Regions from separate parts of the Microbacterium sp. H6 genome, predicted to be linked through region 1. Evidence: predicted binding sites of a transcription regulator. Region 1 holds the regulator's gene; the other holds the start of a gene.

The links. The regulator LexA, encoded in region 1, represses DNA repair genes until DNA is damaged. The targets are predictions, from matches to a motif close to TCGAACANNTGTTCGA.
Region 2: recA (recombinase RecA) is a predicted target of LexA. The motif match lies at 5,010-5,025, and genes of this name have one in related genera.

Annotation. Positions count from the first base shown of each region.
Region 1 covers NZ_QOAY01000236.1:400-6,380, reverse strand. The annotation lists gene DSP71_RS15110 (SseB family protein) at 1-238, opposite strand, end outside; gene priA (bifunctional 1-(5-phosphoribosyl)-5-((5-phosphoribosylamino)methylideneamino)imidazole-4-carboxamide isomerase/phosphoribosylanthranilate isomerase PriA) at 222-968, opposite strand; gene hisH (imidazole glycerol phosphate synthase subunit HisH) at 1,072-1,707, opposite strand; gene hisB (imidazoleglycerol-phosphate dehydratase HisB) at 1,704-2,321, opposite strand; gene DSP71_RS15090 (histidinol-phosphate transaminase) at 2,318-3,403, opposite strand; gene DSP71_RS15085 (LysM peptidoglycan-binding domain-containing protein) at 3,486-3,854, opposite strand; gene lexA (transcriptional repressor LexA) at 4,145-4,831, shown strand; partial or broken gene DSP71_RS15075 (TolB family protein) at 4,959-5,981, shown strand, end outside.
Region 2 covers NZ_QOAY01000112.1:31,382-37,362, forward strand. The annotation lists gene DSP71_RS07670 (dihydrofolate reductase family protein) at 1-326, opposite strand, end outside; gene miaA (tRNA (adenosine(37)-N6)-dimethylallyltransferase MiaA) at 378-1,289, opposite strand; gene miaB (tRNA (N6-isopentenyl adenosine(37)-C2)-methylthiotransferase MiaB) at 1,286-2,833, opposite strand; gene DSP71_RS23340 (regulatory protein RecX) at 2,883-3,332, opposite strand; gene recA (recombinase RecA) at 3,764-4,813, opposite strand; gene DSP71_RS07695 (DUF3046 domain-containing protein) at 5,080-5,304, opposite strand; gene DSP71_RS07700 (helix-turn-helix domain-containing protein) at 5,323-5,631, opposite strand; gene DSP71_RS07705 (CinA family protein) at 5,773-5,981, opposite strand, start outside.

The sequences.
Region 1 (5,981 bases):
TCTCCGCGATGAGGGGCACCAGCACACGGGCGGCACGGAAAGCGTCGACGACCTCGGACTGGCTGCCCTGGCCGGCGCGGAAGCGCAGCAGCGCCGCCAGCAGCGCGGGGTCGGCGGAACCGTCGTCCGCGGCGTGCGGATTCGACTCGAAGCTGCGCCCCTCCCACGGGACGCCTGCTGAATCGCCGTGGTTGTGCGGCTCGGGGCCGCACGCGTGCGCGTCAGTCTCCTGCGACATCCAGTGCCTCAGCCAGCGTGAAGGCGCCGGCGTAGAGTGCCTTGCCGACGATCGCGCCCTCGACGCCCAACGGCACGAGGTCGCGGAGCGCGGCGATGTCGTCCAGGCTCGAGATGCCGCCTGACGCGACCACCGGCTTCGGGGTGCGAGAGGTGACCTCACGGAGAAGGTCGAGGTTCGGACCGCGGAGGGTTCCGTCCTTCGTGACGTCGGTGACCACGTAGCGGCTGCAGCCGGCGTCTTCGAGGCGGTCGAGCACCTCCCAGAGGTCCCCGCCCTCCTTGGTCCATCCGCGGGCGGCGAGCGTCGTTCCGCGCACATCGAGACCGACGGCGATCGCCTCGCCGTAACGGCCGATCACGTCGGCAGCCCACTCCGGATTCTCCAGCGCCGCCGTGCCCAGGTTGATCCGCGTCGCGCCGCTCTCCAGAGCCGCCTCCAGCGTCGCGTCGTCGCGGATACCACCCGAAAGCTCGATGTTCACGCCCTTGAACTGCTTGATGACCTTGCGCAGGATCGGCGCGTTGCTGCCCCGACCGAAGGCCGCGTCGAGGTCGACCAGGTGGATCCAGGAGGCGCCCTGCGACACCCACTCCCCTGCGGCGTCCAACGGGTCGCCATAGCTGGTCTCGGTTCCGGCCTCGCCCTGAGTCAGTCGGACGGCCTTGCCCCCGGCGACATCGACCGCGGGAAGGAGCGTGAGCGAGGGGGACTGCGCGAAGTCGTTCATGGGGTCCTTGGATCGGGAAGCTCTTCGGCCCGGTGCGGGCACGAGAACCGAGGGTAGTCCGCCGGGCGGCGGGGAACAAAACGGGTGACGCCGGCGGGCGTCGTCAGAGACTCTCGACCCAGTTGCGCAGCAGCTGGATACCTGCTTCGCCGGACTTCTCCGGGTGGAACTGCGTCGCCGACAGCGGGCCGTTCTCCACGGCGGCGAGGAAGGGATCGCCGTAGGTCGTCCAGGTCAGGACGGGTTCCGGGAACGGCGGAATGACATCGAGCTGCCAGGACTGGGCGGCGTAGGAGTGCACGAAGTAGAAGCGCTCCTGCTCGATGCCGCGGAAGAGCACGCTGTCGGAACCGGGCGCGACGGTGTTCCAGCCCATGTGCGGAAGCACCGGCGCGTTGAGCTCGGTGACGGCTCCGGGCCACTCTCCGAGCCCTGCGGTATCACGCCCACGCTCGACGCCGTGCTCGAACAGCACCTGCATCCCGACGCAGATGCCGAGGACGGGACGGCCACCGGCCAGACGGCGGTCGATGATCTCGTCGCCTCCGTGCGCACGCAGGGCATCGCGAACCGCCTGGAACGCGCCGACGCCGGGAACGACCAGGCCGTCCGCCTCGAGGGCGGTGGTACGGTCGCGCGTCAGCACGGCGTCGGCACCGGCAGCCACGAGAGCCTTGACGGCCGAGTGGACGTTGCCCGACTCGTAGTCGAACACCGCGACGCGAGGAGCCGACGTCACAGCGCGCCCTTGGTGGACGGAATGCCGTCGACGAGCGGATCCAGCGCCTTCGCCTGACGGAACGCACGCGCGAACGCCTTGTACTCCGCTTCCGCGATGTGGTGCGGGTCGCGGCCGCCGAGCACACGCACGTGCACCGTGAGAGCGGCATTGAACGTGATGGCTTCGAAGGAGTGGCGGACGAGCGACCCTGTGAAGTGTCCGCCGATCAGGTGGTGCTCGAACCCCTCGGGCTCCCCCGTGTGCACGAGGTACGGGCGGCCCGAGATGTCGACCACGGCCTGCGCGAGCGCCTCGTCGAGGGGGACGAGGGCGTCTCCGTACCGGGAGATGCCGGACTTGTCGCCGAGGGCTTCGAGGATCGCCTGTCCGAGCACGATTGAGACGTCTTCCACGGTGTGGTGTGCGTCGATGTGGGTGTCACCCGAGGCGCGCACGGTGAGGTCGGTCAGCGAGTGCTTCGCGAACGCCGTGAGCATGTGGTCGAAGAAGGGCACCGAGGTGTCGATGTGGCTGACGCCGGTCCCGTCGAGGTTCAGCTCGAGCTCGACGGTGGACTCCGACGTGCGGCGCACACGGCTCGCGGTGCGCGGGGTCGGTGCGGAAGTGCTCATGAAGCCGATCCTATCGAGGCAAGAGCATCAAGGAACGCGGTGGTCTCGGCCTCGGTGCCCGCGCTCACCCTCAGGTGTCCTGGGATGCCGACATCGCGTACCAGCACCCCCTGGTCGTACAGCTGCTGCCAGGTGGCCTTCGGGTCGGAGACTCCACCGAACAGCACGAAGTTCGACCAGGATTCGTGCGGCTGGTAACCCAGCGCCTCGAGAGTCGCCGTGATGCGGTCGCGCTGCTCGACGATCTCCTCGACCATGCCGAGCATGACGTCGGCATTGCGCAGCGCCGCGATGGCCGCCGCCTGGGTGAGTGCGCTCAGGTGGTACGGCAGACGCACCAACCGCAGCGCGTCGATGAACGCCGGGTCGGCCGCGAGATACCCGACACGGGCTCCGGCGAACGCGAAGGCCTTGCTCATCGTGCGCGAGACGGCCAGACGCGGCCGCCCCTCGAGCAGCGTCAGTGCGGAGACCGCGTCATGCGGCGCGAACTCCTGGTAGGCCTCGTCGACGATCACTATGCCCCTGGCAGCCTCATACACCGCTTCGATGACGTCGAGTCCGAGCGGCGTGCCGGTGGGGTTGTTGGGAGAGCAGAGGATGACCACGTCCGGCTCGGCGGCCCGCACCTGCTCGGCCGCCTCCTCCGGAGTGATGGTGTAGTCGGGCTGACGCGTACCGGCGATCCACCGCGCACCGGTGCCCTGCGCGATGAGCGGGTACATCGAATAGGTCGGCGCGAACCCGAAAGCCGTGCGACCAGGGCCTCCGAAGGCCTGCAGGATGTGCTGGAGCACCTCATTGGACCCGTTGCCCGCCCAGATCTGCTCGGGGACGAGACCGTGGCCCAGGTACTCCGCGAAAGACTCGCGAAGCGTGGTGAACTCACGATCCGGGTAGCGGTTGACATCACGGATCGCGACGGCGATGTCATCGAGGATGTCGCTCGCCACCGCATCGGGGATCGGATGCGTGTTCTCATTCACGTTGAGCGCGATGGGAAGCGGCGCCTGTGGAGCACCGTATGGCTTCAATCCGCGGAGATCGTCACGTAGCGGGAGATCGTTGAGGGAGAGGGTCACCCTTCCCATGCTATGCGGCGCTTGAGGTTGATGACGCAAAGTCGCCCGCCCCAGGAACTCCTCGTCTGAGCCCTCCGCCGGATCAGCGCGCGTACTGAGCCGGGATCGCCAGAGTCTGCCCGATCTGCAGCTCCCCGCCGCGCAACAGGTTCATCCGGCTGATGTCGCCGATCACATCGCGCGGGTCGGCGTCGGGCGCGACGCCGGTGGCGATGGACCAGAGCGTGTCACCGGGCATGACGGTGACGGTCTCGACGCCGACGGATGCGGTGTCGGCACCCGACGCGACCGCGCTGCCGCCGCTGAGCGCCGCGAACGCGATGCCGGCGGCGAGGGGCACCGACGCCAGGGCGAGCAGTACAGCGCGACCGCGCGTCGTCAGCCGGAGTCTCGTCGAAGGACGGGGCGATGCCGGGATGACTGCTGCGGTGCTGAAGCCGATGCTGCTCATGTGGTGCTCCTTAGCCTGTCCCGGAGCGGTGAGGCTGCCGGGGAAGTTGGCGTAGCGTTCGCATTCACGACTCGGCCGGGAGCCGGGAATGCGAAGCTACGTACCGAAGATATCTTCGAGTTCGAACATCTGTCAAGTATTCTTCGAAACCACACCGGGGAAAGAGGCCGACACGCTCGAACAGATCTTCCAGATCGGCCCGATTCTCGGATACGGTTTCGATAAGGACACCCCACCACGGGCCTCCGACATTCGAAGAGGGACGTCGGATCACGCACTGAAGGAGCACCATGAGCGAGAACTCTGCCGCCGAGTCGGAGGCACCGCGCACGCGCCGCCGGAAGAGCCTCAGCCCGAAGCAGATGGCGATCCTCGAGGTCATCCAGAACTCGATCGCGAACCACGGCTATCCGCCGAGCATGCGCGAGATCGGAGACGCCGTCGGTCTCAAGTCCCTCTCCAGCGTCACCCATCAGCTCGGACAGCTCGAGCTGAGTGGCTACCTGCGCCGCGACCCGGGGAAGACCAGGGCGATGGAGGTGCTCATCGATCTGCCGGGCGCCAGCACCGAGAACCCGGCCGACGTCGCGACTCCCGTAGGCGACGCCGCGCTCGTCCCCCTGGTGGGACGGATCGCCGCCGGCGTGCCGATCACCGCGGATCAGCAGGTCGAGGAGATCTTCCCGCTCCCCCGCCAGTTGGTGGGCAAGGGCGACCTGTTCATGCTCAAGGTCTCCGGCGAGTCGATGATCGACGCCGCCATCTGCGACGGCGACTGGGTCGTGGTCCGCTCCCAGAACAGCGCGGAGAACGGCGAGATCGTCGCGGCGATGCTCGATGGCGAGGCGACGGTCAAGGTGCTGCGCCGCCGGGACGGCCACACCTGGCTCCTCCCCCGCAACTCGGCATTCGAACCCATCCTCGGCGACGAGTCCGTCGTCCTCGGCAAGGTCGTGGCGGTGCTCCGCGCCGTCTGACCCTCGATCCGGTCAGCGCGGATCGGGCCTGGTCGTGTCGGTGACCGTCTTCCCTTCGCGCGCTTCCACAGTGGTCGGGCCCACGGCGTGGCCGCACACGCGGTGCGACGCCGCATAGGCTCGAGACATGTCGTCGTCCCCTTACGGTTCCTGGTCATCCCCGTTCTCCGCCGCCTCGGTCGCCGCGTCTTCACCGCGCATCGACGGCGCCCGTTTCGTCGGCTCGGAGATCTGGTGGGGCGAGTCGGTGCCGGCCCAGAAGGGCCGCGTGACGGTGCGGAGCTCCTCCGGAGCCGAGATCCTCCCCTCCCCCTGGAGCGCACGCTCACGTGTGCACGAGTACGGCGGGGGTGCGTGGACGGCGGACGAGCACGGCACGCTCTACTTCGTCGACGCGAACGACCAGCGGGTTCATCGTCTGAGCGTGGGAGGCGAGCCCGTTGCTCTCACCCCTCCCGGGCCCTCCCACGGCGGCCTGCGTGTGCAGTCCGGTCGACTGCTGGCCGTGCGCGAAGACCTCTCCCGCACGCCGCATCTCCGAGCGATCGTCGAGATCCCGCTCGACGGCTCCGCAGCCGAGGATGCGTCCGCGATCACGGTGATCGTGCAGGGCGATGGCTTCTTCGCCCACCCCGCGCTCTCCCCCGACGGCACCCGCGCCGCGTGGGTCGCGTGGGACAGGGGCCGCATGCCGTGGGAGGACGCGCACGTGCAGGTCGCCGAGGTCGGTGAGGACACTCCGCGCACGATCCCCTCACGGGCGGCGCTGCAGCCGGAGTGGCTGAGCGACTCGGAGCTGCTCTTCGCCGATGATCCGGGTGGGCGCTGGGCCCTGCAGCGCATCTCCCTGGACGGTGTGGTCCCGGTCGGCACCGCACGGCAGGTCTCACCCTCGGACGCCGACACGGGCTATGGACTCTGGGTCCTCGGCAACCGCTGGTATCAGCTGCTCGACGACGGCCGCGTCGTCGCCGTCCGGACGAACGGGCGCGACGAGGTCGTGGTGATCGATACCGACGATGCTGCCGACGACCGCGTCGACGTCATCTCGTTCCCCGGAGACGGCCATGTGAGCGTCGACGATGTCGACGGCACCCGCGTGCTCCTCTCCGGCAACGGTTCGCGTGCGAACGCCGGGCTGTGGTGCGTC
Region 2 (5,981 bases), on a different contig from region 1:
TTTCCTCCGGCGGCCTCCTCCATCTGAGAATGCACCGTCCGGACGTCGGCCTGGGTCAGCCGCACGTCTGCGCCCGTGGGCAGATCGAGCTCGCGGTGAGTGAACACCCACGTGGGTTGCGAGTATCCCCAACGCCCCTCTTCGTGGCGCATCACCCATTCATACGTCGAGGCCCCCATCGCCAGGGCGCCGATGTTCCGCTCGAACCCCGTGTAGGCCATCGGTCCGTCCTGGTCGATGTCCTGCGTGAGCAACCAGTCCAGCGAATGCTCGTCGGTGGCGATGAATCCGTCGAGGCTGGATGCGGTGTAGAAGTGAGTCGTCATCCATCGAGACTGTCAGGGACTACCGACATCGCAGGCCACCGACATCGCAGATCAGGACGAGAGGAGCGCAGCAACCTCCGCGGGGGCGTCCCACCACTCGAGGTCGGGATACCGCTTGAACCACGACACCTGTCGACGGGCGTATCGCCGCGTGAGGGCCTGGGTCTGCGCGATGGCCTCGTCCTGCGTGAGACGACCGTCGAGCTGGTCCAACGCCTGCGCGTAGCCGATGGCGCGCGGCGCTGTTCCTCCGCGCTCGAGCCCGCGGGAGCGCAGCCCGGCGACCTCGTCCGGCAGACCTTCGGCCCACATGCGCTCGACCCTGGCGTCGAGGCGCTCCACCAGTGCGGGGCGATCGACGCGGAGTCCGATCAGTCTTGTGTGCGGGTGCCACAGCACTGGCGTGTCGGGCAGCGCCGCACCATGGGTCGCGCTCCCCTGTTCCAGCACCTCGAGAGCGCGGATGACGCGGCGGGGGTTGCGCGGATCGACACGGTCGGCCGCTTCGGGATCCAGCCCGCGCAGCCGCTCGATCATGATCGCGGCTCCGAGCAACTCGAACTCCTGCTCGAGGCGCTCGCGCAGCGCCGTGTCCCGCGGCGGGAAACGGAAGTCGTAGACGACGCTCGACACGTACAGGCCCGAGCCACCGACGAGGATCGCATCACCCCCGCGGCGGTGGATGTCCTCCACGGCGGCGCGCGCTCGGGGCTGATACCACGCGACAGCCGCGTCCTCATCGACATCGAGCTCGTCGAAGAGATGATGCGGGATCCCCCGCCTCTCCGCCGACGACACCTTCGCTGTGCCGATGTCCATGCCGCGGTAGAGCTGCATGGCATCGGCGTTCACGATCTCAGCCGGGTTCCCTCGGGCTCGCAGCGCCTCGGCCAGCTCTATCGCGAGGTCGCTCTTCCCGGTACCGGTCGCCCCGACGATCGCCCAGAGGCGAGGTTCGGTCACACCCCGACGCGCAGTGTCGGAAGCCCGAGTGACACAGCCTTCTTCTCGCCGCTGCCGCTCGGAGCGGGTACGGCGCACGACTCCGACTGCGAACGGTCCCAGGCGTCTCCGCCTCGAGTGCGACGGATCTTGAGAGGCGCTCCCGTCGGGTCGTCTGCGAGCAGGTGGAACGGAGCTCCATGGGTCACCGTCACGGTGACGACGTCTCCTGGACGAGGAAGGTCCGACCCCGGTGTCACCTCGAAGTGCACGAGTCTGTTGTCCTCCGCGCGACCGGTGAGCCGGTGGGTCTCGGTGTCCTTCTTGCCCTCACCCGTGGAGACGAGAACCTCGATCTGCCGACCCACCTGCTTCTGGTTCTCTTCCAGCGAGATGCGCTCCTGAAGGGCGATCAGGCGGTTGTAGCGCGCCTGGACTATGTCCTTCGGAACCTGGTCCTCCATGGTCGCCGCAGGCGTGCCTTCGCGGATCGAGTACTGGAAGGTGAAGGCGCTGGAGAAACGAGCCTGCTCGACGACACGCATGGTGTCTTCGAAGTCCTCCTCGGTCTCCCCCGGGAACCCGACGATGATGTCGGTCGTGATGGCGGCGTTCGGGATGCGCGCGCGGACGCGGTCGAGGATCCCGAGGAAGCGCTCACTGCGGTAGGAACGTCGCATCGCTTTGAGGATGCGATCGCTCCCCGACTGCAACGGCATGTGAAGCTGCGGCATGACGTTCGGAGTCTCCGCCATGGCATCGATCACGTCATCCGTGAAGGCTGCGGGGTGCGGGCTGGTGAATCGGACGCGCTCGAGGCCTTCGATCTCACCGGCCGCGCGCAGGAGCTTGCCGAACGCCTGTCGATCGCCGAATTCGACGCCGTAGGAATTCACGTTCTGCCCGAGAAGCGTGACCTCGATCGCACCGTCTTCGACCAGAAGCCGGATCTCGTTCAGGATGTCGCCGGGACGACGGTCCTTCTCCTTGCCGCGCAGGCTGGGCACGATGCAGAACGTGCAGGTGTTGTTGCACCCGACCGAGATCGACACCCAGCCGCTGTGCGCCGAGTCTCGCTTCGTAGGCAAGGTTGAGGGGAACACTTCGAGCGACTCGAGGATCTCGAGTTCGGCATCCCCGTTGTGGCGGGCGCGCTCGAGCAGCCCCGGAAGGGAACCCATGTTGTGGGTGCCGAAGACGACATCGACCCACGGCGCCTTGTCGAGCACAGCCTGCTTGTCCATCTGTGCGAGGCAGCCGCCGACGGCGATCTGCATCCCGTCTTTGCGGCGCTTGACCGACGCGAGATGGCCGAGTGTGCCGTAGAGCTTGCCTGCGGCGTTGTCGCGGACCGCGCAGGTGTTGATGATCACCACATCGGCTTCCGCACCGTCGACTGCCCTGACGTAACCTGCGCTCTCCAACGAGCCCGAGAGGCGCTCCGAGTCGTGCACGTTCATCTGGCACCCGAAGGTGCGTACTTCATACGATCGCTGTCGTCCGTCGACGTCGACGGCTGCCGACGACGCGCCGATGATCGTCGGTTCGCTGCGCGGGATAGTCATGATCACCCCATTGTACGAGCCGTTTCCGTGCGGAAGCGGCGCTCACTGCTCAGTCGGAATCGACGAACCGCACCCCTGAGGTCGCTCCGCCGAACGAAGCCTCGCGCAGCGCGACCTTCGCCGCCTTCATGGCGACCGCTCCGTTGTAGCCACGACGAGAAAGCTGTCCCACCAGACGACGGAGCGCCGCGTCGGGGTCGAGTCGAGTCATCGACCGCGCCTTGGTGCGGGCGAACTCCAGCGCGCGTTCGTCGTCGTCGTCCGGAAGCTCTTCGAGCGCGCTATCGATGACCTCACGCGGAATCCCCCGCTGAGCGAGCGCGCGAGACAGAGCGACTCTCCCCTGCCCCTTTCGATCCACTCCCGACCTCACGAGGACGCCGGCCAGGGCCGCATCATCGAGGTAACCACGACGGCAGAAGTCCTCGATCACATCGCTGATCGCACTGCCATCGAGGCCCGCACCACGCAGCACCTGCCGGGCTTCAGAGATCGACAACGACCGGGCTCGCAGCTTTCGCAGGAGCGACTCCTCGGCCGCGACCCGGATCTCATCGTGTGACGCCTCTTGCTGGGTCGCGCCGTCTCCTTCCGTCGCGTCGAGCGCGCGGAGCCTGGGAGCCGACCGCGAGGGATGAGAGCTCCTGGCGCCGGAGGGATCCCTGCGCCCGCGCGCCGGATGGCGCTCACTCGGGGTTCCCGTGTGAGCTGCATCGTCGGCTGTGTCGATGGAAGCAGGGTCGCCTGGAGGAGAGTCCCAGGTCGTACGCCAGACCGCATCCCCGTCGCCTCGCGATGATGGCAGTGTCGCTGATTCGCCGTACTTCGTGACCGGCGTGGAAGGCGTCGCTCCTGGTTTCTTCGCTGTTCCGCCGAAGAGGGGGATGATGGGGGCGATCCGGTCAGGATCGCCCCCACGCGAGTCGTTCATCAGGCCGGACGACGCTCTGCGAGCTCATCGGCAGCGGCCGGGGCAGCGGACGGCCCGCCGATACCGAGCTTCTGCTTGATCTGCGTCTCGATAGCCAGAGCGATGTCGGGGTTGTTGAGCAGGAACGTGCGTGCGTTCTCCTTGCCCTGACCCAGCTGATCACCGTCATAGGTGTACCAGGAACCCGACTTCTTCACGATGGCGTGTTCGACGCCGAAGTCGATCAGGCTGCCTTCGCGGGAGATGCCGACGCCGTAGAGGATGTCGAACTCCGCCTGCTTGAACGGCGGCGCCATCTTGTTCTTCACGACCTTGACCCTGGTGCGGTTTCCGACGGCATCGGTTCCGTCCTTCAGCGTCTCGATACGACGGATGTCCATGCGGACCGAGGCGTAGAACTTCAGCGCCTTACCGCCGGCGGTGGTCTCGGGGGAACCGAAGAAGACGCCGATCTTCTCACGCAGCTGGTTGATGAAGATCATGGTGGTGTTGGTCTGGTTCAGACCACCGGTGAGCTTACGAAGGGCCTGCGACATGAGTCGCGCCTGCAGACCCACGTGCGAGTCGCCCATCTCGCCCTCGATCTCGGCACGAGGCACGAGCGCCGCGACGGAGTCGATGACGATGAGGTCGATGGCTCCGGAGCGCACCAGCATGTCGGCGATCTCGAGCGCCTGCTCACCGGTGTCGGGCTGCGACACCAGGAGAGCATCGATGTCGACGCCCAGCTTCGCGGCATAGTCGGGGTCGAGCGCGTGCTCGGCATCGATGAACGCCGCGATTCCCCCGGCCCGCTGAGCGTTGGCGATCGCGTGCAGCGTGAGAGTCGTCTTACCCGAGGACTCCGGTCCGTAGATCTCTACGATTCGGCCACGCGGCAGTCCTCCCACGCCGAGGGCGACGTCGAGGGCGATGGAGCCGGTCGGGATGACGGCCACAGGGGCACGCTCATCGCTGCCCAGCCGCATGACCGAGCCCTTTCCGAACTGGCGGTCGATCTGAGCGAGGGCGGTCTCGAGGGACTTCTCGCGGTCGGCGGGTGATGGCATAATGTGCTCCTTCTGCGCGCGTGATGCCGCCTGTAGGCTGTCGCGGCTCTTCCGGTTGGGAGAAACTCTCCGACAAGGCGTAATGGCTCTTCGGCTTGTTTCCACCGTAGGAGGGACCACCGACATCGGTGCGACGATCTCACATACAGTGCAGAACAAACGCTCTGGACCACTTGTGCAGAAGACTACGCCCGCTTCGAACGGATCTTCGACGACACGCCGCAAATGGGTGTCGTGTTCCGTAGAGGGCGGACGAGGAACGTCGGTCAGCGCCGCCGCGGCTCCTGCCGTCCGACTCCGTGGCGCCTGTCCTCGGGAACGTCCATCTCCGCGCACAGCGCCAGCCAGATGTCTCGCGGCGGCGTGCCGTCGGCGAGAGCTTCGAGAGCGGTACGCCCACCTACGGCACTCAGGCCGAGGTCGTTGACCAGAGAGGAAGCCCTCAGCCCGAACTCGGTCTCGACGGCGCGAAGGAACTCGCTACGACGCATCACCACCCCATTCGGGGGTCAGTGCAGCGAGAGCTGAGGCTCGACCGACGCCACGAGGTCGTCGGGAACGACGTCAGGGAAGACCTGAATGCCCTCGAGCACCGAAATGCGGTCACCGACTTCGCGCATGATCGTCGAGATGGGGACGTCGAGAGCGTCTGCGACCGAGGCGAGGATCTCGCTCGAAGCCTCTTTCTGACCGCGCTCCACCTCGCTGAGGTAGCCGAGTGCGACCGATGCCTTGCTGGCGACCTGCCGGAGCGTACGCCCCTTCTGCAGGCGGAAGTCCCTCAGCACATCGCCGATTTCCTGTCGTACAAGAATCATCGGAACCTCCTCCCCATGTGTTCGCTCGAGGTCTCCCCCGATGAGACAGCCAGTCTAGTACCCCTGGCGTGCACAGAATCTACTCCTGCACTCTGTGGTTTACGTGTGAGCACATCAGAGACAACCAGCCGCAGGGCTCTGCTATTCCGAGAGCAGGGCGAGCATCTCCTGGAGTGCCGCGTCCACCGTCTGCGCCCGGATCGATTCCCGGTCGCCGACGAAGAGAAAGGCCCTGGTCCGCGATGCCGCGGGGGTGACGACGCCGATGTGCACCGTGCCGACGGGCTGCCCGTCCGGAGACACCGGTCCGGCGATCCCGGTCGTGGACACCCCCACATCGGCAGCCTCGC